Regions from separate parts of the Shouchella phoenicis genome, predicted to be linked through region 2. Evidence: riboswitches for the same ligand, from Rfam matches in the RefSeq annotation. Region 2 holds a riboswitch; the other holds the start of a gene.

Evidence for each region. Region 2 has a riboswitch for lysine ahead of ABC361_RS14935 (Na+/H+ antiporter NhaC family protein). Riboswitches for the same ligand answer to the same signal wherever they lie in the genome.
Region 1: linked by a shared signal. The riboswitch ahead of dapA (4-hydroxy-tetrahydrodipicolinate synthase) and the one ahead of ABC361_RS14935 (Na+/H+ antiporter NhaC family protein) in region 2 are both predicted to bind lysine.

What each region holds. Positions count from the first base shown of each region.
Region 1 is NZ_JBDFMQ010000001.1:1,883,315-1,895,765, forward strand. It holds gene ABC361_RS10155 (DEAD/DEAH box helicase) at 1-1,720, opposite strand, end outside; gene pepF (oligoendopeptidase F) at 1,881-3,680, shown strand; gene ABC361_RS10165 (hypothetical protein) at 3,707-4,399, opposite strand; gene ABC361_RS10170 (alpha/beta hydrolase) at 4,497-5,111, opposite strand; gene ABC361_RS10175 (hypothetical protein) at 5,217-5,378, opposite strand; gene ABC361_RS10180 (hypothetical protein) at 6,073-6,603, shown strand; gene ABC361_RS10185 (aspartyl-phosphate phosphatase Spo0E family protein) at 6,701-6,853, shown strand; lysine riboswitch at 6,906-7,081, shown strand; gene dapA (4-hydroxy-tetrahydrodipicolinate synthase) at 7,162-8,061, shown strand; gene kapB (sporulation phosphorelay system protein KapB) at 8,151-8,543, opposite strand; gene ABC361_RS10200 (hypothetical protein) at 8,558-8,743, opposite strand; gene ABC361_RS10205 (hypothetical protein) at 8,750-9,004, opposite strand; gene ABC361_RS10210 (YpjP family protein) at 9,111-9,752, opposite strand; gene ABC361_RS10215 (glutamate synthase subunit beta) at 9,836-11,320, opposite strand; gene gltB (glutamate synthase large subunit) at 11,388-12,451, opposite strand, start outside.
Region 2 is NZ_JBDFMQ010000001.1:2,769,808-2,782,258, reverse strand. It holds gene ABC361_RS14945 (dihydrofolate reductase) at 1-166, shown strand, start outside; gene yunB (sporulation protein YunB) at 230-1,030, shown strand; lysine riboswitch at 1,214-1,386, shown strand; gene ABC361_RS14935 (Na+/H+ antiporter NhaC family protein) at 1,471-3,087, shown strand; gene ABC361_RS14930 (M23 family metallopeptidase) at 3,115-4,110, opposite strand; gene lipA (lipoyl synthase) at 4,286-5,212, shown strand; gene ABC361_RS14920 (YhcN/YlaJ family sporulation lipoprotein) at 5,280-5,885, opposite strand; gene ABC361_RS14915 (YutD family protein) at 6,055-6,351, shown strand; gene ABC361_RS14910 (hypothetical protein) at 6,402-6,647, opposite strand; gene ABC361_RS14905 (DUF86 domain-containing protein) at 6,718-7,164, shown strand; gene ABC361_RS14900 (TIGR01457 family HAD-type hydrolase) at 7,167-7,922, shown strand; gene ABC361_RS14895 (phosphatidylglycerophosphatase A family protein) at 7,988-8,470, opposite strand; gene yutH (spore coat putative kinase YutH) at 8,586-9,626, shown strand; gene thrC (threonine synthase) at 9,755-10,816, shown strand; gene thrB (homoserine kinase) at 10,819-11,709, shown strand; gene ABC361_RS14875 (transcriptional regulator SplA domain-containing protein) at 11,754-11,975, shown strand; gene ABC361_RS14870 (small acid-soluble spore protein Tlp) at 12,025-12,243, opposite strand; gene ABC361_RS14865 (NifU family protein) at 12,346-12,451, opposite strand, start outside.

The DNA.
Region 1 (12,451 bases), 890 kb from region 2:
CTTCTTCAAGGATCGTTAACGACACGGCTAAATTAGCATCTGTGAAATAATCGACTTTCACTTCGCGGACAAAGGCTTTTTTCTCATCCCAATCCAAATATTCGACTTGGAATTGGATTCCTTGATGGAGATAAATCGCTTCGTCATGAAGCAGTGTCATTGCGCTAAATCGATCCATTTCCCCAATGACTTTGTGAGCTGTTACATCGCTCTGATCAATAATAACAACATTTTCTTGCGATGCCGACCGTAAACTGATCCCGTGAGCTGGAAAAGCATCGGTCATCCAATACCAGCGATCTTTTTTTTGTAAGAGAACTTGTTTTTCTGTTAGATAATCCAAATATTCGTCAACAACTTCTCCTACAAACGTTTCTCCGGTTCGGAAAGGAAGTTCATAGGCAGCGCATTTAAGGTGATCCAAATAAATAATTAAATTTAGCGGGTTTACTCGTGCTGTTTCAGGACTGCGTTCAAAAAAATACGCAGGATGGTTCATAATATATTGATCAATAGGCGTGGACGCAGCTACCATGATCACGACCGCTTCATTTTGCCTACGACCAGCTCGTCCCGCTTGCTGCCATGCACTCGCAATTGAACCTGGATAGCCAGTTAGAATACAAACTTCTAATTGTCCAATATCTACACCTAATTCAAGGGCATTTGTTGACACAACGCCAATTACTTCACCGGAACGTAAGCCTTTTTCAATGTCTCGACGCTGGTTTGGTAAATATCCTCCCCGATAGCCAGCAATCGTTGCTTTTCCGAACCGATGTTTCGTTAATTGTTGGAGTTTATTCAACATTATCTCAACGCGAACACGGCTTCTTGCAAACAAAATGGTTTGAATGCCTTCTCGTAAAAAACCTTCTGCTAATTCTTGCGCTGATCGCATCGCACTCTGTCTAATTTGCAACGGTTCATTCACAATAGGAGGATTATAAAAAATAAAATGCTTTTTTCCACTCGGCGCTCCACTTTCCGTTATTACTTGAAACGGTTCGCGAATTAATGTTTCCGCTAATTCTCTTGGGTTAGCGATTGTAGCCGATGTACATATAAAAGTTGGGTTTGACCCGTAATAAGCACAAATTCGTTTTAATCGCTCCACGACATTCGCGACGTGGCTACCAAACACACCACGATATGTGTGAAGTTCATCAATGACGATATAGTCTAATTGCTCAAAAAAAGCAACCCACTTCGTATGATGAGGTAAAATCGCCGAATGAAGCATGTCAGGATTTGTAATGACGACATTGCCCGCCTCGCGAACGCTGGTCCGAATTTGCGGTGGCGTGTCGCCATCATACGTATGACATTTTAAATTGATACCAATATCAGCAATCATCTCATTTAATTCCGTCATTTGATCTTGCGCAAGGGCTTTTGTCGGAAACAAATACAATGCTCGACTTGAAGGATTCTCTACAAACGTTTTTAAGACAGGTAAGTGATAGCATAACGACTTGCCAGATGCTGTCGGCGTGACGGTTACAAAATGCTTACGCTCATGACCGTAAATAAGAGCCTCTCGTTGATGTGTATATAGTTCACTAATGCCGCGTTTTCGTAGACCGTGACAAATCCGAATATCAAGCCAGTCTGGAAATGCTTGAGTCCGTGCCTCTTTCGGCTCAATCTCGCGCCAATAGGTGACATTTTGATCTTGTTTTAATTCTTGTAATTTTTGTTGGAGTGTTTGTTTAAACATGATTTCCACCTCAAGAAGGATCTTTCTTCTATTTTAGCGAATGGTTGTTCTGTTGGCTACAATGAATTTCATGACACTTTTTGCTAGACTAGTGCCAATCATTGAAATTTAATGTATAATAAAAGATATTTCGATTTACGAAGTTTAGGAGGTAAAAAAGATGGAATTAACAAAACGCCAAGACATTCCAACTGAAGAAACGTGGAACTTACACGATCTTTTTTCTTCAACGGAAGAATGGAACGACGCACGCGAAAAGGTCGAACAAGCAGCAGCTAAATTATCTTTATTTACTGAAAAAATCGGGGAACGTGCGGAAAACCTTCTGCATGCTTTAGAAGCACGAGAAGCAGTTTTAGAGAAACTTGTGCCAGTCATGACGTATGCCTCACTTTCTCTCTCAAGTGACGGTACAGATGCAACCTCTCAAGGCAATTCTAGTTTAGCCCAAGGTACGCAAGCGCTCGTCCAAGCAGAATTGGCTAAAGTTGATGCCGAAATTTTAACATTGCCGCCTGCTATTATGGAGCAATTTCAAACAGAAAAAGAAGAGCTACAATTGTTTCGTGTATTCTTAGATAAATTGGCTGACACTCGCCCCTACGCGCTATCAAGTGAAACAGAAGAAGTGCTTGCTTCCTTATCTCCTATTCTCACAAGCCCTTATTCAACATATTTAACAAGCAAATCAGCGGATATGACCTTTCCCAATTTCACTGGCGCAAACGGCGAAGAACTTCCTCTTTCTTTTGCCCGCTTTGAAGATCAATATGAATTGTCGCCACATACAGAAGAGCGAAGAAACGCATTTATTACGTTTGACGACACGTTAAAAAAGTACGAGCATACATATGCAAAGCTATATGCTAGTGAAGTCACCAAGCAAGTGACGCTCGCACGGTTACGCGGTTACGAGTCGGCAGAACATATGTTACTTCACTCGCAGAACGTCACGCAAGCGATGTACCACAATCAACTTGATACGATCTATCAAGAATTAGCGCCGCACATGCAACGTTATGCAAAATTGAAAAAAGACGTTTTAGGGTTAGACACATTTGGCTTCTCAGACTTAAAAGCCCCTTTAGACCCTGATTTTGAGCCGGTTACATCGTATGAAGAAGCATATGACACAATTATTGAAGCCCTTAAACCATTAGGTGATGAATACGGTAAGATGTTAAAACGAGCGAAAGAAGAGCGCTGGGTTGATCGGGCTGACAACGTCGGGAAGGCAACTGGTGCGTTTTGTGCAAGTCCGTACGGCTCGCATCCTTATCTTTTGCTTACGTGGAAAGATACGATGCGCGGAGCATTTATTCTAGCCCATGAGCTCGGTCACGCTGGACATTTTTATCATGCTAACGCAGCTCAGCCTCTGCACGCGACACGGCCATCTACTTATTGTATTGAAGCCCCATCTACGATGAATGAATTATTTCTTGGCAATCATTTATTAGCACAAACCGATGATCCACGAATGAAACGCTGGATTACGCTTCAATTTATTGGTACGTACTATCATAACTTTGTTACACATTTACTAGAAGGAGAATTTCAACGACGTGTTTATGCCCTTGCGGAAGAAGGGATCCCACTTACCGCAATAAAATTACGCGAAACAAAGCAAGCCGTTTTAACTGGTTTTTGGGGTGACTCTGTGGAAATTAACGAGCGAGCAGGACGTACGTGGATGCGTCAACCGCATTATTATATGGGCTTATATCCGTACACGTATTCAGCCGGTTTAACAGCTGCAACAAAGGCTTATACCCTTTATCAAGAGCAAGGGCAACCGGTTGTTGATCAGTGGCTAGACATGCTTCGAGCTGGTGGAACGCTCGCTCCCCTTGATCTATTTAAACAAAGTGGCGTTGATATGGAAAGCAAAAAAACCATACAAGATGCTGTTGCATATGTTGGAGCCCTTATTAACGACCTCGTAAATAGTTATAAATAAAAAAAGTGTGCTACGGCACACTTTTTTTATTTATCTTCTTCGTTAGCCTGCAATAAAGCTTTGTAACCAGACCTCGTAAGCTGATTGTCTTCGTCAATAAAATTTGAATTTGCCAATGATTGGTTGCTATCTTTTGATAGACGAGGTAATAAACGCTGAATTTCATGGTTTAATGCAGCGAACGATCCTGACTCAAGAATATCAGGATCCATTGAAGCAGCGATTTCTCGCATGGGTGATTGTTTAACAAACAGTTTCTTTGTTCCTTTTACTACATTCATTAAACGACTTGACGCATTTAACCATTCTTGACGAACTTTTGACGTTTCGGTATCCGTTTGTTCTAAACGCTCGCGAATTCTTTCTTTTTCTAGTTCCTCTAATTCCGTTTTACTTAATAATTCTTCAAACAGCTGTGTACGATCAAGATCAAGCTTTTGTAGTTGAAATTCTTTTTCCTGCAAGGCTTCTAGGTCATGTTCTTTTGTTTTCTCTTGTTCTTGGTCCAATTGTGTCTGTTTCACTTCATCTTCTTGTAAAAATTGATCGAGCTTTTGCTCCAATCGTTTTGTTTTCAACACAAGAAAGACAAACAAAGCAATTAACGCTGAAAGGACGACAATTTGGTACCAAAGATTGCTAAGTAATGCTAAAGAAAATACACCAACTAACCCAACACCAGCAAGTGCATATAGCCAACTGTTTCTTTGTTCTTTCAACTTAGATTCAACCTTTCCATGCTGCTTTTCTTAAAAGCAGTGTAACGAAGTTTCGATTTTTTGTCCACTTTCAATAGAAAGGCTTCGCCCTACCCGATTATGCTTTTAACGCTTCATACCACGTTTTTGCTGCTTCAAGCTCTTCTCTTAACAATTGATGACCGCCATTTGTCCAGTAGCTTTCAACGGCCGCACCTGCATGTGTTAAATCTTGAATCAATGTCTCAGTTTCCGGAGCAGGAATCATCGGATCATTTTTTCCAGCACCTACGAAAACAGACGTGTTTGACAATGATGGTAGATCGTTTTTTTGTTGCGGTACCATGGCGTGAAATAAAAAGGCTCCTTTAAATACTGAACCATGTTCGTACATCATATTCGCTGCAATATTTGCTCCATTTGAATAGCCTAGCGCATAAATCTCTTGATCATTAAACTGATATTCTTGAGCAGCTTGTTTAATAAATTGATGAAGTTCATCTGTACGCTTTTTTAAATCTTCCATATCAAAGACACCTTCTTGAAGACGGCGGAAAAAACGCGGCATGCCATTTTCTAGCACATTTCCTCGTACCCCAAGGACATTCGCTTGCGTATCAATGATGTCCGCGAGGGGAAGCAAATCTTCTTCATTTCCACCAGTGCCATGTAAAAGAACAAATGTAGGTCCTTCTTTTTTATTTTCTTTATACATATGAATATGTTCCGTCATCTAAATCCCTCCATACTGCGTTCTTGCTTTAACTATAACAAATCCTCAAACAGTTTACCATGAAACTGTATTCTTTATTCAAGCAAAAAAGAACTAGCCACCAGACTAATTCCTTTTTTCTTCTTGCAGCTGTTTAATTTCTTTTTCTAGCACAGAAACATACTCTTCATAAATCTCAATGAAAGCTTCACGTCGATATTGTTCTTCTTCTTTTCTCATTTCATCAATTTTATATCGGTATTCTTCTTTAGAAGGCGTTACGCTCATTATTTTTTCCTCCTTCATTTTTTTCAAACAATAAGTGCCCTACCTCTCACCTATCGTTACGGTTCCTTGACCGAGCCACACGATTGAAAAAAATACACCGCAAGTTATTGAAGTCAAAATAGCACCTCTCCTTTTTCTGTGGACACTCTTCTTTACCCGTTCTATCTGTTTTAAAAACAAGAAATTAATTAAATCTGTACTAGCACAAAAAAAAGAGCCAAGAGGCTCATTAGGCATGATACGTATTAATCATATCTAAAATTGACATTTCCTCTTCTTGATGATCAACATGTTGCTGTTCTTTTTCTGGTACCATGTCATCTCCTCCTCAAATTGTTTTGTGCTTACTACTTACTATATGCCATTGTAGTATAACAGTCAACAGTTTTTTTGTTTGTTTTATAACAATATGTCAGTTTAATCCTTTTCACAACCCCTACACCGTCTCAAAACGACCATTCCCGCTCAATTGGCACCACAGGCACAAGGGCGACTTCGGTTTGCTCTGCTCTATTACTTACGCTCACGGTCTCGTCTTTATCCCGGCACGGTCTCAGCCATTTTTGCGTGAAATCTCGCTTCAATGCCTTTAAACACCTGCTGTTCTCGAGGGGCTCGTCGCCAATTTTATGTTGGATAACCCGCATAAAAACCGTTGATTCACGCACACTATCGTAAAAAAGGAGCGAGTCCCGTGAACAAGATGATAAAAATAACCCTTGTCTTTTCTGTTCTATGTCTACTTATGACTGCTTGCGTAGACGGGAACACACCTCAAGCCCAAGATGATGAAATAAAGAAATTATCAAATCGCCAAGATGTGAACCATTATAAATTAGAACAAACACCTGAAAGTGAAGCATATGCGTATGAGATTTCAACATATTTAGGAACAATCTTTCCCTATTTTTCAGATTTAGGTAAGAACATTGAAGGACATTCTGCTAAAGCAAGTGAACAAACTTCCGAACTAATTGCTCACGCCGAATCATTTGAAACGTCTCAACCTGTTGAACCGTTTAATGAGCTCATTGATTTGCACCACTCTTATCTCGTCGCTCTTCAAGAGCTTGACCATGCCATTGCGAATGAAGATTTAAACGATGAACGTTTGCATTATAGCTATGCAACACTAACCGCTCGATTGTATGCAATGGAGTATCAATCATTACTGTCTGAATATGGAATAAAAGCAGAAGCTCCGAACTTGTCGAGAATTGACTAAGAAAAGAAGTATTTGACTAGTTTTGAATAAAGCTTTTTCTTCTGATCAATTCACGCTATAATACTCCTTGTACTAATTCCATGGGTGGAGTGAAACCATGATTCATATTGATATAGAAGTCAAACGAAACGAAATGCATCTGATCGCAAAAAAATTCGGTCTCGGTGCAAGAAAAACTGTTAAATGCTCACAGGAACTTGATTTATTGTTAAATTGTTTACAACAACATAGAGGGAAATTCAGACGTTAACCTTGATTTTTAGGAAAAAATTTGATATGGTAAATCCATAATAATTGAACAGAATTACAGTAGAGGTGCATACGCAATCAGTACATTCACTAAGGGTGTAGGCCTGTTGATGTGAAATGGAAAGGTGCGACTGCCGAAATAAAGAGTGACCTATGTCCATTCTTTATTGGGGCTGTTTCTTAACAAGAGCAGCACTGTCATACATTTGTATGGGGGGCTACATGAAAGAAGTAGGTACGACCTATGCAGCAATGGATTTTTCATTGTTGTTTTTTTATTCCTCTCAACTGTTCATAAGGAGGATTTTTATGCATTTTGGCCAATTACTAACAGCAATGATTACACCGTTTTCTAGAGATGGTTCGATCGACAAAGAAGGAACGTACTCTCTTATTCAACATCTTGCAAACACAGGTACAGACACGCTTGTCATTAACGGAACAACAGCAGAAGCGCCTGTACTCACTGCTGCAGAACGAAAAGAAATGCTCGCTTTAGCCATTCAAGCTGCAGATAAGCGCATGAATGTGATTGCCGGTGTTGGTTCAAATAATACAACCCACTCGATTGAAATGGCCAAAGAAGCAGAGGCACTTGGTGCGGATGGGATTATGGTGGTTACACCCTACTATAATAAACCTTCTCAAGAAGGCATTTATCAACATATGCTACAAGTTGCAACAGCTGTTTCCCTCCCTGTGATGCTTTACAACGTACCAGGTAGAACAGGAGCAAACATGTCCGTTGAAACAACCATACGTTTATCTCTTGTACCCAATATCGTTGCATTAAAAGAAGCAAGTGGAGATGTCGATAAAGTAACAGAAATTGTTGCGCAAACCGCTGATCATTTTCTTGTTTATAGTGGAGATGATTCGTTAACGTTACCAATGATGGCAGTCGGTGCTACAGGAGTCGTTTCGGTTGCCTCTCATATCGTAGGCAGCGAAATGAAAGAAATGATGACCGCATTAACAAGCGGAAATCTCAAGCACGCACAAACCATACATCATAGTCTTTACCCGATTATGACCGGTTTGTTTATGGCTCCTAACCCTACCGCAGTAAAAGCAGCTTTAACAGCTTTCCAATTACCAGCAGGTTCTGTTCGCCTTCCGCTCATTCCACTAACGGATGACGAAGAAACGCGCCTTTACCATCTATTAGAGCCGTTTTTACCACAGACAACTTTATATGCAAATTCATAAACAAAAGCGTAGCTCTTTATTCATTTAAGAGCTACGCTTTTTTTATAAGTGAATCCATAATAAGATGTTATCATTCGTAAAAATGATAATTACGATTTATCATGAACGTCATTCAAATGATACTCCATTTTTAATTCTTCAAGCAGGGGCACGCTTTTTTTCGCCCATTCTGAATCGTCTTCTAGTAAAGCTTTATACGATGAGCGCCACGCACGTTCCAAGGATTCCTTGTAATCTGGAACGTCGTCATATTCATACGGTTTAACTGTTGTATAGGGCACCCATGTTTTTTCTAAGTAAGAAAGCGCTTTTCGTTGATGAAAATATGGTACGTCAACTTGCTTTGGGTTGTGCAGATCTCCTTGTTTTGGATGATTTTCAACAGCAAACACTTGGAACAATGCTCGGTTTTGTTCTTCTTCAACTTGAATGATTTTTCCAATATAAATACCTGTTTTATACTTTGCTTTTACGAAACTCATTTCACACCAACCTTTTATAAGAGCGTGACAAACATCATAATAATAAATAAAATAGCGCTAACGATTGCTAAAGGAACACTCCAGTATAGGGGTTTTTTCTTTCCTCTCATTACTGCTGCCAACCCAATTCCGCCAAAAATCCCTGCAACAATAAAGCAGAGCATAAAAAGACCAACGACAAGCAACTCTTGACTATCCATACTCGTCTATAGCCCCGGCACGAGTCGCGTGAATAAACCCCATAAAAATTCAGACGCAGGAACAAAATAATTTTCATTAATACTTCTTAATCCATCATGATCAACAAATAATTCCAATACAATTAGCGTAAATGTTCCCGTCATTGTCACGATTGCCGAGGCAAGAACGAGAACTAATAAACCGATATAGGCAAATAAAATACGCAGGAGCCATTTAAGCCACATAGGTTTTTGATTTTTGCCTCTATTTTCCGCTTCCATGAACCATACTCCTTTAAGTTGTTATAACTCTACTTTAACAAAAGTTCGTGCAAAGCGAGAAGAAAAATGCGAAAAAAGAACGACATTTTTTTTACAAAAAGGAACCTCACGCCCGAAAAAGCGGAGGTTCGTTCTTGCCCCAGTATATAGAACCAAGATTATAATGCCCGTGAAAATTATCTTCATAGGAATGATAGTGAAATTGAAATACATGACCGGTTTTCGGTGGTCGGTCTAATCGAACGTGAAAACGAAGAAGATCATCACCTGTTTTGCCATTAATAAGATGTAGAATCTTTTCTCCACGTCCTGTTAAGGAAGCCTCTGTCATTCGAATATCTTGCCATGAATACTGATCATCTGTCTCCAATACTTGTGAGACCACTTGCTTTAATTCAGGCAAAATCTCTTTTTTGTAGGCCGTTTCAATTTTATCACCAATTCGCTGACCGAATTTCTTCATGCCTTGGCGATACGCTTCATCCATAATCATAATTTCGGTTAACCAATGCGGTTCTAACTGAATATGTTCATACTGACTCGGTGCCCCAATTACAAATGGCAAGAGCGTGTACTCTCGGTCATTTGTTAAATAGACGTTTGCTTTTGTATCGCTCCACTGCATCGTTTTTACAGATGACCCATTCTCAGCTTCAGCTTTATCCAACCAATGATCAACAATTGAGAGATTAATAGAAAAGAAGCCGATGAGGACCATCATGAGTTGTTTCACATAAATCATTATCATGCGCATCATCCCTGCGTCAATGTTTTCTCTATTATGCCATGACTAGCGCGGGATGGTCTAGAACATTTTTGAAAAATGAAACATTATGGTAATTGACTGCTACCCATTAAGTAACGATCACATTCCCGAGCTGCTTCGCGGCCTTCGTGAATGGCCCATACAACTAAACTTTGGCCACGACGATTATCACCTGCTGCAAAAATATGCGGTTTATTCGTTTGATAGTGGCCATATTCTGCTTCAACCGTTTGTTGAGCGGTTTGTTTTACTTGCATTTGGTCAAGCAATTTCCCTTCTGTTCCTGAAAAACCAACAGCGAGAAGTACAAGATCTGCATTCCACCTTTTCACTGATTCTTCAATCGGTGTACGGACTTTCTTTCCGTCTTTCCAAGCAGTATTAACTTGAATGGTTTCCAAACCTACCAATTGACCGGATTCGTTGCCGACGAATTTTGACGTTTGCAATTTGTAACTACGAGGATCTGCCCCATATATGGCTTTTGCTTCTTTATGCGCATCTTCTTCTGCATAAACATTCGGATATAACGGCCAAGGATTGTTAATTTGGCGAATCGCTTGTTTTTGTTCATTAATATCAAATTGGGTTACGGATCGAGCACCGTGACGGATTGATGTGGTAATACAGTCTGCACCTGTATCTCCTCCACCGATCACAATGACGTCTTTATCTTTTGCATTAATGTATTCACCATCTTGGTGTTTAGAATTAAGCAAGCTCTTCGTATTGGCTGTCAAAAAGTCCATCGCGTAATGAATGCCGCTTAATTGGCGCCCTTCTTGATCCACTTCTCTTGGTTTTGTCGCACCTGTCGCTAAAATGATGGCGTCAAATTGTTCATCTAGTTCTTCAGCCGTAATGTCTTCTCCAACTGATACATTCGTTCGAAACAAAATTCCTTCTTCTTTTAATAATGCAATGCGCCGATTCACGACTTCGTAAGCTAATTTCACATCGGGAATACCATACGTCAGTAAACCTCCAGGTCGATCTTCTCGTTCAAAAACGGTGACCGTGTGCCCTGCTTTATTTAACTGGGCTGCACTCGCTAAACCTGCTGGACCAGAACCAATAACGGCAACATGTTTACCGGTACGTTGCTTAGGCGGATTCGGCTGAATCCAACCTTCTTTAAATCCTTTTTCTACAATACTAAACTCTATTGATTTTATGGTAACCGGGTCATCACTAATCGCTACCGTGCAAGATCCTTCACAAGGGGCTGGGCAAACCCGACCAGTAAATTCTGGAAAATTGTTTGTTTTATGCAGTCGATCTAATGCTTCTTTCCATTTGCCTCGGTAAACAAGATCGTTCCATTCTGGGATTAGATTATAAACAGGACACCCGATTTCACCGGAACCTGCCATTGACGTTCCTGCTTGACAGAAAGGAATGCCACAATCCATGCAGCGCGCGCCTTGTCGCTGAAGTTGCTGTTCGGGTACGACAATTTGAAACTCTTGCCAATTTTTCACCCTTGCCATTGGATCTTTTTTCTTAGGTACTTCACGTTTATACTCCATAAATCCTGTCGGCTTCCCCATTTTGCGCTCACTCCTTACATCATTTTTAGAAAGGACGCTTTGATCAAACGCCCTTCTTTCTCTCTATTTATACATTTGAAAGCTTTGTAATTTTTTCGTCGAAAGCCGCTAACGCCGCATCAGCTTCATTAAGGCCTTCTTGCTTTCTTCGTTCAATGGAAGCAAGCATTTGCTTGTAGTCTTTTGGAATGACCTTAACAAAATGAGGTTTTGTCGTTTCCCATTCCGCTAAAATGGTCTTTCCTTGAACGCTGTCCGTGTAGTCGACATGTTCTTCTATTAAGCTTTTCAGAATGACTTCATCTCCAGTGGTTAACGATTCAAATAAAATCATTTCATGATTACTTTTTTCAGCAACTATCTGTTCTGGGTCATAAACGTATGCTGTTCCGCCCGACATACCAGCGGCAAAGTTTTTGCCCATCGAACCAAGATTGACACAGATGCCACCGGTCATATATTCAAGCCCGTGATCACCCATCCCTTCAATAACAACTTGAGCACCAGAATTTCGAACCCCAAATCGTTCGCCTGCTTGGCCAGCTATAAACGCTTTTCCACTCGTAGCACCATAAAAAGATGTATTTCCAATAATGACATTGTCTTTTGCCACAAACGTCGTATTTTTTGGTGGACGGACCACGAGTTGACCACCAGATAATCCTTTTCCAGTATAATCATTGGCGTCCCCTTCAAGGGTTAGCGTCATACCTTTAGGGATAAACGCGCCAAAGCTCTGACCAGCAGATCCTTTAAATTGAAAATGGATCGTATGATCTGGTAAACCATTTAATCCGTGTGCTTTACTTACTTCACTTCCAACTATGGTTCCGACAACACGATCCGTGTTACGAATTGAGGTTGCATAGGTAACTGGTTGTTGCTGTTCGATTGCTGGTTTAGCTGCTTCAAGCAATTCACGAACATCGAGTGATTGCGCTAATTTATGATCTTGTTCCATTTGTTTCGTTTGACGCGATTTTGTTTGGATCGGTCGGTACAATAGGCTTGTTAAATCAAGCTTGTTCGCTTTTGTATTGATTGTTTCTTTATTTTGGTGTAACAGATCCGAACGACCAACGAGTTCATCAACTGTTTTCACACCTAACTGGGCCATGATTTCGCGCATTT
Region 2 (12,451 bases):
GTGTGACAAGCAAATTGTAACGGTCATTGATCATGTATTTGACGCGGATACGTTTATCCCTGCACTTGATAAAGAAAAGTGGGATTTGGTTGAAGCGATTCAAGGTACGATGGATGAGAAAAACCGCTACCCTCATGAGTATCGAACGTATGTGAGAAAGAAATAACATTTTTTAGTTCAAAGCCTAGTCCCTCTTGCATAGAAATAGACAAGAGGGGGTGGGCTTGTTTTGCGTAAACGTCATCGATTTCAACCAATTAAAGCTGCTAAACAATCTGGAGCTCCTTTGCCTTTTCGATATGTCTTGCTTTTTTCGTCCATCTTATTTGCGATCTTGTCAATTCAAGGATTGTGGTTTGTTGATTCGCAACTTCGACCAATTATTTCGCAAATTGCACATCGTGAAATGGAGCGGGTCGCAACGTATACGATTGAGCAGGCAATGACAGAAGAGCTTTCCAATATGGATATGAGTGAGATCTTTATAAAAGAAACCAATAACGATGGAATTGTCGTTTTTCTTGATGTTAATACGCAGAAGTATAATGAATTAATGGGAAGGGTTCAGCATCGGGTTCATGAAGTCATGAATCAAATTCAGCGTGGAGAGATAAATAGCTACGGTGATCAAAATCATGTTGTTGCAACGATTCCTCTAGGTCGTGCATTAAATAATGCGTTATTAACCGATGTAGGACCTGGCATTCCTGTTCGATTTGCATTAATGGGTGATGCAAAAGTGCAAATGAGGGATGAGGCTGAGGCACTCGGCATTAACAATACACGGTTATCTTTTTATGTGAACATTGATGTCAATATGGATGTCATTCTCCCGTTTTCTGAAACATCGGATACAATATCCGTTGAATTGCCAGCAGGTTTTGCTTATGTTGCTGGACCTGTCCCACAGTTTTACGGAGGGCAAGGTGGCTTCGGGTATCCAGTCATTGGTGAAGAAGACATGAACCAAGAAGACATGAACCAAGAAGAGATGAATGAAGAAGACACGAATCAAGAACAAGAAGAATAGAGACGCGAGCGTGTACATCACTCTGTTAAAAAATGGTCGTCAGGTCCAGACCGCTCTAAATTAATGAGATTCATGATTACATTTGAGCGCAACAAAATAGTAAAATTGTCGTATTTTGTCATTGTTTGTGAAACAAACGTGTGGTAAGATAAATATTGAATTGAATAGAACACCTCATCTGCTTGATGGGGTAGAGGCGCAAAAAAAATCAGTACATGCTTGGAGCTTGAACAGCAATGATTGGAGTGGAAAGGTTTTTTTGCCGAAGCGAGAAGAAACGTTCATTTCTTTTTAGCTGGGTCGTCATTTAAGAAATGGCGGACTGTCACAGGAAACTGTGGAGGACTACTATGGATGGGACTGTTAATTGTTTTAGACAATAATGGGTTTATACCATGATTGTCTTTTTTTTGGTTACAGTCTTTAAAGGAGAGGTTATTATGGATCACGTAGGTTGGTTATCACTTGTCCCGCCAATTGTGGCGTTAACATTAGTGATTTTAACAAGGAAGGTTTTTATTTCTCTAGGAATTGCCATTTTAATTGGGGCATTTATTGCATTTGAAGGAATTATGCAGGCTTTTGCGGGGATTTTTCAAACCTTTATCTCGTTTTTTATTTCGTTTGAAACATTAGAAGAGCCAAGCTTTGCAGGGGTTGTGCAATCAATGGTTGAGAATGGGGTTTCCATAAATGATTGGGAACTGTACATTATGTTGTTTCTAGTCTTTTTAGGGATTGTTGCGAGTCTGATTACGTTTTCTGGTGGTGGACAAGCTTTTAGTCGCTGGGCAGAAAAACGAATTACGACTAGAAAAAAATCATTGTTTTTACCTTTTGTTTTAGGAATTATTATCTTTATAGATGATTATTTTAATGCATTAACAGTAGGAAATACGAGTCGCCCTCTAACCGATCGTTATCGTGTATCACGGGCAAAATTGTCATATATTGTCGATTCAACATCAGCGCCAATATGTGTGATTACGCCTATGTCAAGTTGGGGTGCATATATCATTGGGATTTTTGCATCCGTGTTTGCTGCAAACCAAATTATTGAATATAGTCCGCTACAAGCATTTATTTACACGATTCCAATTAACTTTTATGCGTTAATCGCACTTATTTTTATTGTATTAGTCATTGTTTTTAACATTGATATTGGATTGATGAAACAGCATGAGAAACGCGCAAAAGAAGATAATCAATTAACAGATCCAGCTAAAGGAGATGTGCCAGGAAGCTTATCTGCTGATTTACAGATGGATAACGGGCGTGTTTCGCAATTGTTTGTTCCGATTCTTGTTCTTGTTATTGCAACTGTAACAATGATGTTGGTTACAGGTGCTCAAGGTGCGAGTGGGGATGGCGTAGACGTCACGGTCTTAACGATGATGGAGTACACAGACATTGGTTTATCACTTTTAGTCGGTAGTTTTATTGGCCTTTTAACAACGATTGCTATGACCTTTATGACAAAACCAAAAGCACCTGATTTTGGTAAAGCAGTGATTGCTGGTGTGAAATCAATGCTACCAGCGATTGGAATTTTGTTATTAGCATGGACAACAATTGAAATGATTGGGTTACTAGGTACAGGAAACTATTTGGCTTCGTTAATTGATCAATCTATTCACCCTGGATTTTTACCAGTGCTTATTTTCTTAGTAGCCGCGTTTTCTGGATTAGCAACTGGTACGTCTTGGGGGACGTTTGGTATGCTCTTACCAATTGCGGCGCAAATTGCGGTCGTTGTTGAGCCAACAATGCTCGTTCCAATGCTTGCGGCGGTACTTGCTGGTTCTATATTTGGTGATCACATCTCACCAATTTCGGATACAACAATTTTGTCAGCAGCGGGTTCTGGTGCACATCATATGGATCATGTCATTACGCAGCTGCCGTACGCCATTATGACAGCAATCGTGTCAACAATTGCCTTTTTTATTCTTGGATTCTTCGGCGCGATTGTTGCTTGGATTACTGTAGTGGTCATACTTGTTATAGCTGTAGTGATTCTTCAACGATTAAACAAAAAAGATGCTGTAGCATCATAAGAGATAGAGCAAAGCAACTGCTTTGCTCTATTTTTTTGCTTGTTTTGCCGCCCGCTCCCACTGTTTTAAGGAAGGGAATGGATCAAAGGACCATTCTGTTACACCATTATCACGATACATGCCGTAATGTAAATGGGGTGGGAATTTCCCTTGTGTACCCGGTTTTCCATAACCAGATGAACCACAATAGCCAATTACTTGCCCAGCCTCAACAATAGTGCCTTCTTCAATCCCTTTTTCAAATCCACTTAAATGAGCGTAATAATGATAGATATTATCTAAATCACGAATACCAACACGCCAACCACCATAAGGATTCCAACCTTTTGTTTCAACAATTCCATAAGAAGACGATTGAATCGGAACGTTGTAATTTGCAAATAGATCGGTTCCTTCATGAATGCGTCGACCACCCCAACCACGTCTATCCCCCCACGTGCTACGATAGCTATAGTTATGGTGTAGCGGCATAACAAAGGCATGTTTATGAAGGTCAAGTGTTTGAAACTGTTGATACACTTTTGCGTGACCAGCGACAATATTTACGCTTTGTTCGCGTTGGTAAATATGCCATAATGCTATACGAAAATCTTCTTCTGTTAGACCATACGATTCTAAATAACGAGCAAGTGTATAAAGGACATCCTCGTCATCGTTTAGTAAAGCTTTTCCATCCCCATTGCCATCTAAGCCAATGCCTTCAAACAACTGAATCGTATTGGGATTATCATCATCTTGATTTGGGTTTAAGGGCCCGATCCATTCTTCTTTTGCATAGTAAATTGAAATATATCCTTCTGCATCTGGACGATCGCGTAATGCTTTTCGAAGACCGCGCTCATACGAATCAACTGCAGCTAAGTAATACCAGGGAACGCTCGTAATGGTTTCCATTTTATGATATAAGGCATTTCGTTCAATATAAGGATTAGGCGTTTCCTCTGCTTGTGCTTGAGGAATAATAGGGCTAAGGCAAAACAAGAAAACCAATATCGAGCTAATGACGGAACGATACGTGAACATTTGCATTCTCCTTTCTCAAGCTTTTGCTTAGTTTCTAACTGTTAGGCAAAAAACATTACAACAAAAACTTGCCATTTTTTGTAGAATTTTTGTAAAACGTCATTGGTCAAGTTGCTTAAATCATGTTACGATTAGTTTGATAAAAAGAATTTTCCCAAAGAAGGGATGTTTTTGAATGACTGAAAAGAAAGACATGCATCTACGTAAGCCAGATTGGTTGAAAATTAAACTAAATACAAATGAATCGTATACAGGCTTAAAAAAAATGATGCGAGAAAAAAAGCTACATACTGTGTGTGAAGAGGCTAGATGTCCCAATATTCATGAATGTTGGGCAGTGCGAAAAACAGCAACGTTTATGATTCTCGGAGATACTTGTACAAGAGGCTGTCGCTTTTGCGCAGTTAAAACAGGACTTCCAACAGAATTGGATTTAGAAGAGCCAGAACGCGTTGCGGACTCTGTCGAAACAATGGGATTAAAGCATGTCGTCATTACAGCAGTCGCAAGAGATGATTTAAAAGATGGTGGCGCTTTTGTGTTTGCTGAAACCGTAAAAGCCGTTCGTCGTAAAAGTCCTTTTTGCACAATTGAAGTGCTACCTTCAGATATGCTCGGAAATGAACAAAGCTTACAAACGTTAATGGATGCTAGACCAAATATTATGAACCACAACATTGAAACGGTTCGTCGCTTAACGCCAAAAGTACGTGCAAGAGCGAAATATGATCGTACGTTAGAATTTTTGCGTCGAGCAAAAGACATGCACGCAGACATTCCAACAAAATCAAGTATTATGATTGGACTTGGCGAAACAAAAGAAGAAATTGTGGAAACGATGGACGATTTACGCGCAAATGATGTGGACATTCTTACCATCGGTCAATATTTGCAACCAACAAAAAAACATTTAAAAGTAATCAAATACTATCACCCAGATGAATTTGCTGAGCTGAAAGAGATTGCATTGAGTAAAGGATTCAGTCATTGTGAAGCTGGTCCACTCGTTCGTTCTTCTTACCATGCTGATGAGCAAGTGAATCAAGCGCAAGTAAATATGGAAGCAAAAAAAGTGCAGAGCGAGACACATGTTTCTTCATAAATAAAAATCTAAAAAAGCTTATCGACAATGTCGACAAGCTGAAGACCGTTTGCATTAACGGTCTTTTTTATTTGCCTTCTCGTAGTGCTTTTTGTTTTTCACGCATAATTTCCATATCTTCATCTGTTCCTAATTCCACATCACCTTGAGGATCTTTCTTTAATTCCTCAATCGTATCGTCAATTAAAGACGCATTTTCTACGCTTCCTGAAGTAGAGTTTTGGTAACGTTCAATATCTTTCATATGCATTGGGTCATTTGAAACATACACATCATAAAAGCTAGGTACAACGGATAAGGCTGTACGTTTTACTTGATCGGCTACAAGATTTTCTGGCTGGTTGTCTCGCTGTTCATAAACGGCAAGAACATACTTGTCGGTTACAAGCACAGCTGCTTCTTCAATTGATGGGTTATCGACAATCATACGTGAAATGCCTTCAGCTAACATATCGCGGTTGACAACTAACGCGCCTGCTTCATCATTATTGTGCTGCATTTCTTCATACGTATGCTGGGAAAACCCATAGCCACGAGCCATTAAATTTGAGTCGTATTCTGTGCCTCTAGCGGTTTGATGGGCTTCATTTGTTTCATAAATTCCCTGTTGAGATTGTTGATTGCAAGCTGTGAGAACACTAACAGCAGCAAGTATAGTAAGTGCAATTCTCATTTGAATCCCCCATTTTAAGTTTATCGTGCACATTTACTATTCCACGCAAGAGGATTACCTAGTGGTAACAAATAATGGATGAAGAAAACGGAAAGACTACAGAGAATTGTGAGCAAATATGATAAACTAAGGCTAGTACGTTTGAAGAAGTGAATTGAGGTGGTTTTTCATGATAACCATTTGTGGTCAACATTATGAAGTCGTTCAAGACGAGAAAGCCGGTTGGGACGAAGAAGCATTTAAAGCGCGTTACAGTGATGTGCTCAATAAATACGATTATATTGTCGGTGATTGGGGTTATAACCAATTGCGTTTGCGTGGATTTTTTGAAGATAAAAATAAAAAATCAACGTTTGATAAAAAAATTAGTACACTACCTGATTATTTATATGAATACTGTAATTTTGGCTGTGCTTATTTTGTCGTCAAACGTGTGAGTGAAAAAGCTGCAACGAATAAAAGCTAATGGCGGAAATCTCTAAGGGAGCGCTCGCCATTAGCTCGTTTGTTTAACCATTATTCATCATGAGTAGGATGATGACTCGGGTATTTTCGTGGTTGATGGGCATGTTGTTCTTTATCATTGTAGTTAAACGCACTGTACTCACGTTGGTCATCTTCCCACGGTGTTGATTTGTTTTCAACAGGAGTATCTTTACGAATAGGTGACCCATAAGGCCCTTCAGGTGTCGCTTCAGGCACAATATATTGGTGAGAGGCTTCAACATTTTTAAAATCATGGTAGGTGTCTTTTTCTGCCATGTGATCTCCTCCTTTAAAAGCATTATGCCCAGTAAGAATAAAAAAATGAACACATCAGGAGGAAAGGCATATGTATTTTGTTGACAGAAAAAGAATAGACGACGTGTTGTCCAATATGGAAGTATTAACACATTTTTTAACAAATGAAACGGCACCAGAAGACATGAGAGGAAAACTCTCTCTTGAACGAGCTGTAACTGTCCTGATTGAATCCATTATCGATGTAGGCAATCAGCTCATAGATGGATTTATTATGCGGGATCCAGGTGGCTATGAAGATATTATTGACATTTTAGAAGATGAAAAAGTCATTACGCCAAGTGATGGTGAATCGTTAAAGGTTGTCATTCGTTTGCGTAAACCGCTTGCTTATGAATATACGACGATTGACCATCAAGCGCTGTATGAAAATGTAAGGAATCAATTAGAAAGTTTAAAACAATTTCCCCAAAACGTACAGGTCTATTTAAAAAACGAGCTAGGTGTAATCACGGCGTTTATTCCTGAGGAGAAGTAAAGATGAATCACCATTTTAAAAGTTATTTATTTGATTTAGATGGGACCGTTTACAATGGAGACACACCGATTGACAGTGCGGTTGCATTTATTCGCAAACTAAATCAACAAGCGATTCCTTATGGATTTATTACAAATAATTCTACAAAAACGACGGAACAAGTGGCGGACAAGCTTAGGAAATTTCATATACTTGTTGAACCGAAACAAATTGTAACGTCTGCGTTAGCGACGGCTCTTTACGTAAAAAAACAAGCAGCGGTTTCCTCTGTCTATGTAATTGGCGAGACTGGATTGGAAAAAGCCTTTGCTAATTTTCAAAAAGATGACGAACAACCAGATGCAGTGATTGTAGGACTAGACCGTCAGATCACGTATGAAAAATTAAGCAAAGCCGCACGGTTTATTCGTGAAGGCGCTCAGTTCATTGCGACAAACCCTGATCGAATGCTACCCTCAGCGGACGGGCTTGTGTGTGGAAATGGAGCTCTTGTGGCGGCTATTGCTTATGCTGCTCAAAAGGAACCTGTGACAATCGGAAAGCCGAATGAAGAAATCGTCTCTATGGCTTTAGAGCAGCTACAGTTTCCAAAAGATGAAACGATTTTAGTTGGGGATAATTACGAGACTGATATTATGACCGGAATTCAAGCTGGTTTAGCTACTCTACACGTACAGACAGGAATTACTGTGGATTGTACCATTTATGAGAAGCAACCAACGTTTTCAATTGCTTCGTTAAAGGATTGGGTTATTTAAGAGAAGAGGATAAGCAAAAAACGGATGATTCCTTGTGAGGAAATCATTCGTTTTTTTTGCGATTTTTATTCTGTATGCTCTCTACGGTGAGCGAGGCGGCTTGAAGCGGCAGCAGCAATTGCACCAACAATATCGTCTAAAAATGTATGGCAATAAGAGGAAGACTTATCGTTCAATTTTTTGATTATGCCTGGTTTCATTTTATCTACGTATCCATAGTTGGTAAACCCAATTGATCCATACACATTAACAATCGATAGCGCAATAATTTCATCAATGCCGTACAACCCTTCATCACGAGCTAAAATGGATTGCAGTGGTTCATCAAGCATCTTTTTCTCAGTTAGTTTATCAAGCTGAATACCGGTAATAATGGCATTTTGAACTTCTCTTTTAGAAAGCACTCGGTCAATATTGTCGATACATGCTTGAATCGTTAAGGCAGAATGATAGTTGCTTTGTAGTTCGTATACAAGCTCGGCAATTTCTTCAATCGTGACGCCTCGTTCAAGCAAAAGATCTCTAGCCGTTTTTTCAACAGCGTCCATGTCATCCCTCCATATTCGCACAGACATTCTTTCCATATAGTTTACGTTCCGACACACATTTTATGCGACTAGGTCATAGACTAGAAAAGGATACATATGGAGAGGAGGAATGTTCATGCTTGAACGCAACTTGTATGATCATTATAAATTGTATTGCACGGAGCGGTTTGCCATTGGTGAGTTTGAAGGATTTCAAGCAAATCAAGAATCCTATTTAATTATCCCGAAAGAGGAATTGCAAATGGAGGAGGCACAAATGCTGGCTTTTTCCGATTATATGAGAACTGCTGGTGATCATTCCGTACTTGAACTTGTACAAAATCGATCAAATCAACCCTCTACTCTTATCGATGGTACAGAAGTCTACGTCTTTCACATTCCTTCTGTCCAAGAAGAACGTAGTATGAGAATTCGATCAACTCATGATCTAGGTGGACAGTTAAAAGGCTGGCATGCTAGAGGGCAACAAGGTGCAGGGAATTGGACGACGCTTCAAGCGAGTCGCTGGCCCTCTATCTGGGAGCAACGACTTGAGCAGCTTGAAAATTGGTACGCGCAAAAAAGAGCTACGGGACCATCTACACAAACGGACGAATTGTTTTTGTATACGTATCCTTATTTTATGGGAATGACGGAGAATGCGATTCAATACGCAGTAGACACAGAGATGGATATCCCAATGGAGCCAAGAGACAGTGGGACAATTTGTCATAACCGGTTTAAAGATACGTCGTGGCTGAAGGTTTCAGAGAGTGGGCAAATCATTAAATTACCAACAACCTTTTTATTTGATCATCCAGCACGAGACCTTGCCGAGTGGATTCGAGATCGACGTGTTCAGCAAGAACAAAGACAAACGCAGCAAGATATCGCTTCGTTTATGAGCGGTTATGAAGAAACGCAAGTGTTATCAAGGTTTTCATGGCAATTAATGTATTCGAGATTGCTTTTTCCACTGCATTATTTCGAATTAATTGAACACTATTATCGTGCACAAATACCAGGAGAGCAGTTGGGCTACTCAGAACAACTTAGCTCGTTTCTTGATAAGGAGAAACAAAATGGTGCTTTTCTAAATGAATTAGCGGAAGATGCGAAACTTCACCGTTATCAGTCGATTCCCGAATTGGATTGGATCATTGGGCAAAAAATTTAAGAATTTTCCTTGCAAAGAAAACAAACTCCCGCTATAATGTCCATTATATAAAGACATTAGTTCTTCTGAAAAAGACTTCGAGTTACCAATCGAACGTTTTTTACGGATAAGGAGTGGGGTAGTTGTTAATGTGGAAAGGGTTACTGCAAGAATATAGAACGTATTTACCAGTAAATGATCAGACACCAAAGCTTTCGCTAGGTGAAGGCAATACACCACTTGTGCAGTTTGAGCGCCTATCAGAACAATGGGGAATTGAGCTTTATGGAAAGTATGAAGGATTAAACCCGACAGGCTCATTTAAAGATAGAGGTATGGTCATGGCTGTTGCAAAAGCCGTTGAAAAAGGAAAAACGGCTATTATGTGTGCGTCAACAGGCAATACGTCAGCATCGGCAGCTGCTTACGGGGCTAAAGCTGGAATTCGTGTATTTGTCGTTATTCCGAAAGGGAAAATTGCGCAAGGGAAGTTAGCACAAGCCGTAATGTTAGGTGCAGAAGTGATTGAAGTGGAGGGAAATTTCGATCAAGCCTTACAAACAGTCCGTGAACTTACGCGCGATTCTTCTATAGAACTTGTAAACTCAGTAAATCCATACCGATTGGAAGGTCAAAAAACAGCAGCGTTTGAAATTTGTGATCAGCTTGGTTCAGCTCCAGATGTATTAGCGATTCCTGTTGGCAATGCTGGCAACATTTCTGCCTATTGGTTAGGATTTCAAGAATACCATCAAGCCTTTCAAACAGGGCTTCCACAATTACATGGCTTTCAAGCTGAAGGTGCTGCTCCAATTGTTCGGAATGAAGTTGTTGAGAATCCGGAGACGATTGCGACTGCGATAAGAATTGGGAATCCTGCGAGTTGGCAAAAAGCAACGGAAGCAGCAAAAGGTTCAAATGGCACGATTGATATGGTTTCGGATGAAGAAATTATTGAAGCTTATAAAGCGTTGGCCAAAAACGAAGGGATCTTTGCGGAGCCAGGATCTTGTGCATCGATTGCAGGCATAAAAAAAGCCGTTGCGAATGGTCAAATCGCCAAAGGGTCGAAAGTGGTTGCAGTATTAACAGGAAATGGATTAAAAGATCCTGTAACGGCAATGGATGTATCACCATCGAAGCGAGTTGTACTCCCGCATTCTACTGAAGCAATTAAAAATTATTTGCTCGGTAAAGAAATGGTGGTGTGACGATGCTTTCAATAACGATTCCTGCTAGTACTGCAAATTTAGGACCAGGGTTTGATTCAATTGGTATGGCGCTTAATCGGTATCTTTACTTAGAAGTGGAACGAGCTGAACAATGGTCGTTTCATTGTGATTCTCCAGGCTTAACGAATCTGAAACCAAATAATTTAATGGTTAAAGCCGCTGAATTTGCTGCAAAGCACTTACAAATCGACTTACTACCGTGTCGTGTCTCCATGAAAAATGAGATCCCGCTCGCAAAAGGATTTGGATCAAGTGCGGCTGCGATTGTAGCTGGCGTTGAAATCGCCTGCTATTGCGCAGAGAAAACGATTGCTCAAGTAGAGAAAGTGCGCATTGCTTCGTTGTATGAGGGACATCCCGATAATGTGGCACCGTCCATATATGGAGGGCTCATTATTGGGGCGCACCGTGAACACCGAACAGACGTTATTAAAGTTGAACAGCCACAAGTCGATTTGGTCGCGCTTGTTCCACCAGAGATATTGGAAACGAAGAAAGCGAGAGGCATTCTGCCAAAAGAGCTCGATTATAAGCAGGCCGTTCAAACGAGTGCATTAGCAAATGTGATGACTGCCGCAATGATGGCAAATAATTGGGCTTTAGTAGGCGAACTCATGATGGAAGATGAATTTCATCATCCTTACCGCAAACATCTCATCCCATATTGGGAAGAGGTGATGGCATATGTAAAGGATCACCCCTATGCATATGGTGCCGCATTAAGTGGGGCCGGTCCAACCGTACTTTGCTTTGTTGAGCAAGGAAACAGCGACATGTTTGCAAAAGAAGTGAAACGACGTTTTCCATATTTTGAAACACTGGTTCTACAACCTGAAACGGTTGGAACAGCCGTTTCAGTTGCCCAAGCATAGCTTGAAGAAGAATTGGCATACTACTCAAAAAAGGAGGCGTATGCATGTTACACGTTAGTGAGTTACAAGATGGTCAATCGGTCTTTGTTATTTATAGCAATCCCCACACCCCTACAGTTGCAACAATTCAAGAAGGCTACATTTCGGTCGATTCACTTGGCACATCTGTTGTTGTCTATGATTATTATCACACTCTAGAAGAAGATGACGCTGTATTTGCCTCTTATGAAGATGCAGAACAAGTATACAATCAGTATATGATGTAAAAAGAAGCAAACCTAGATCTTTCTAGGTTTGCTTTCTTTGTCGAGAGACTTAGGACTGGCCCTCTTCCTCTTGCTTTTCCTCTTCAAGAGCATCAATACTGATTTCGCGATTCCGCTTTTTTTCTATAAGCGCACGCTTTTCATCTGGGTGAAGCTCTTCTGCATGCTCTGTTTGATACATTTCTGCTTCATGCATGCGCCGTTTCGTGTCATCAATCATTGATTGAATTTTTTCTGCATTGTCACTGCGATCGTCGTGGTTTGCCATAAAAATGTTAGCCTCCTTTAGTAGAAGTATTCTACAAAAAGTGGCGAATATGTACGTAAAAAAGCAGTAAAGCGAATGCTTTACTGCTGAATAAACTGGTGATTAAAATACTTGCTCGATTTCGACAACCCCTGGTACTTCTTCTAAAAGGGCACGCTCAATCCCAGCTTTTAACGTAATTGTAGAGCTTGGGCAAGAACCGCAAGCA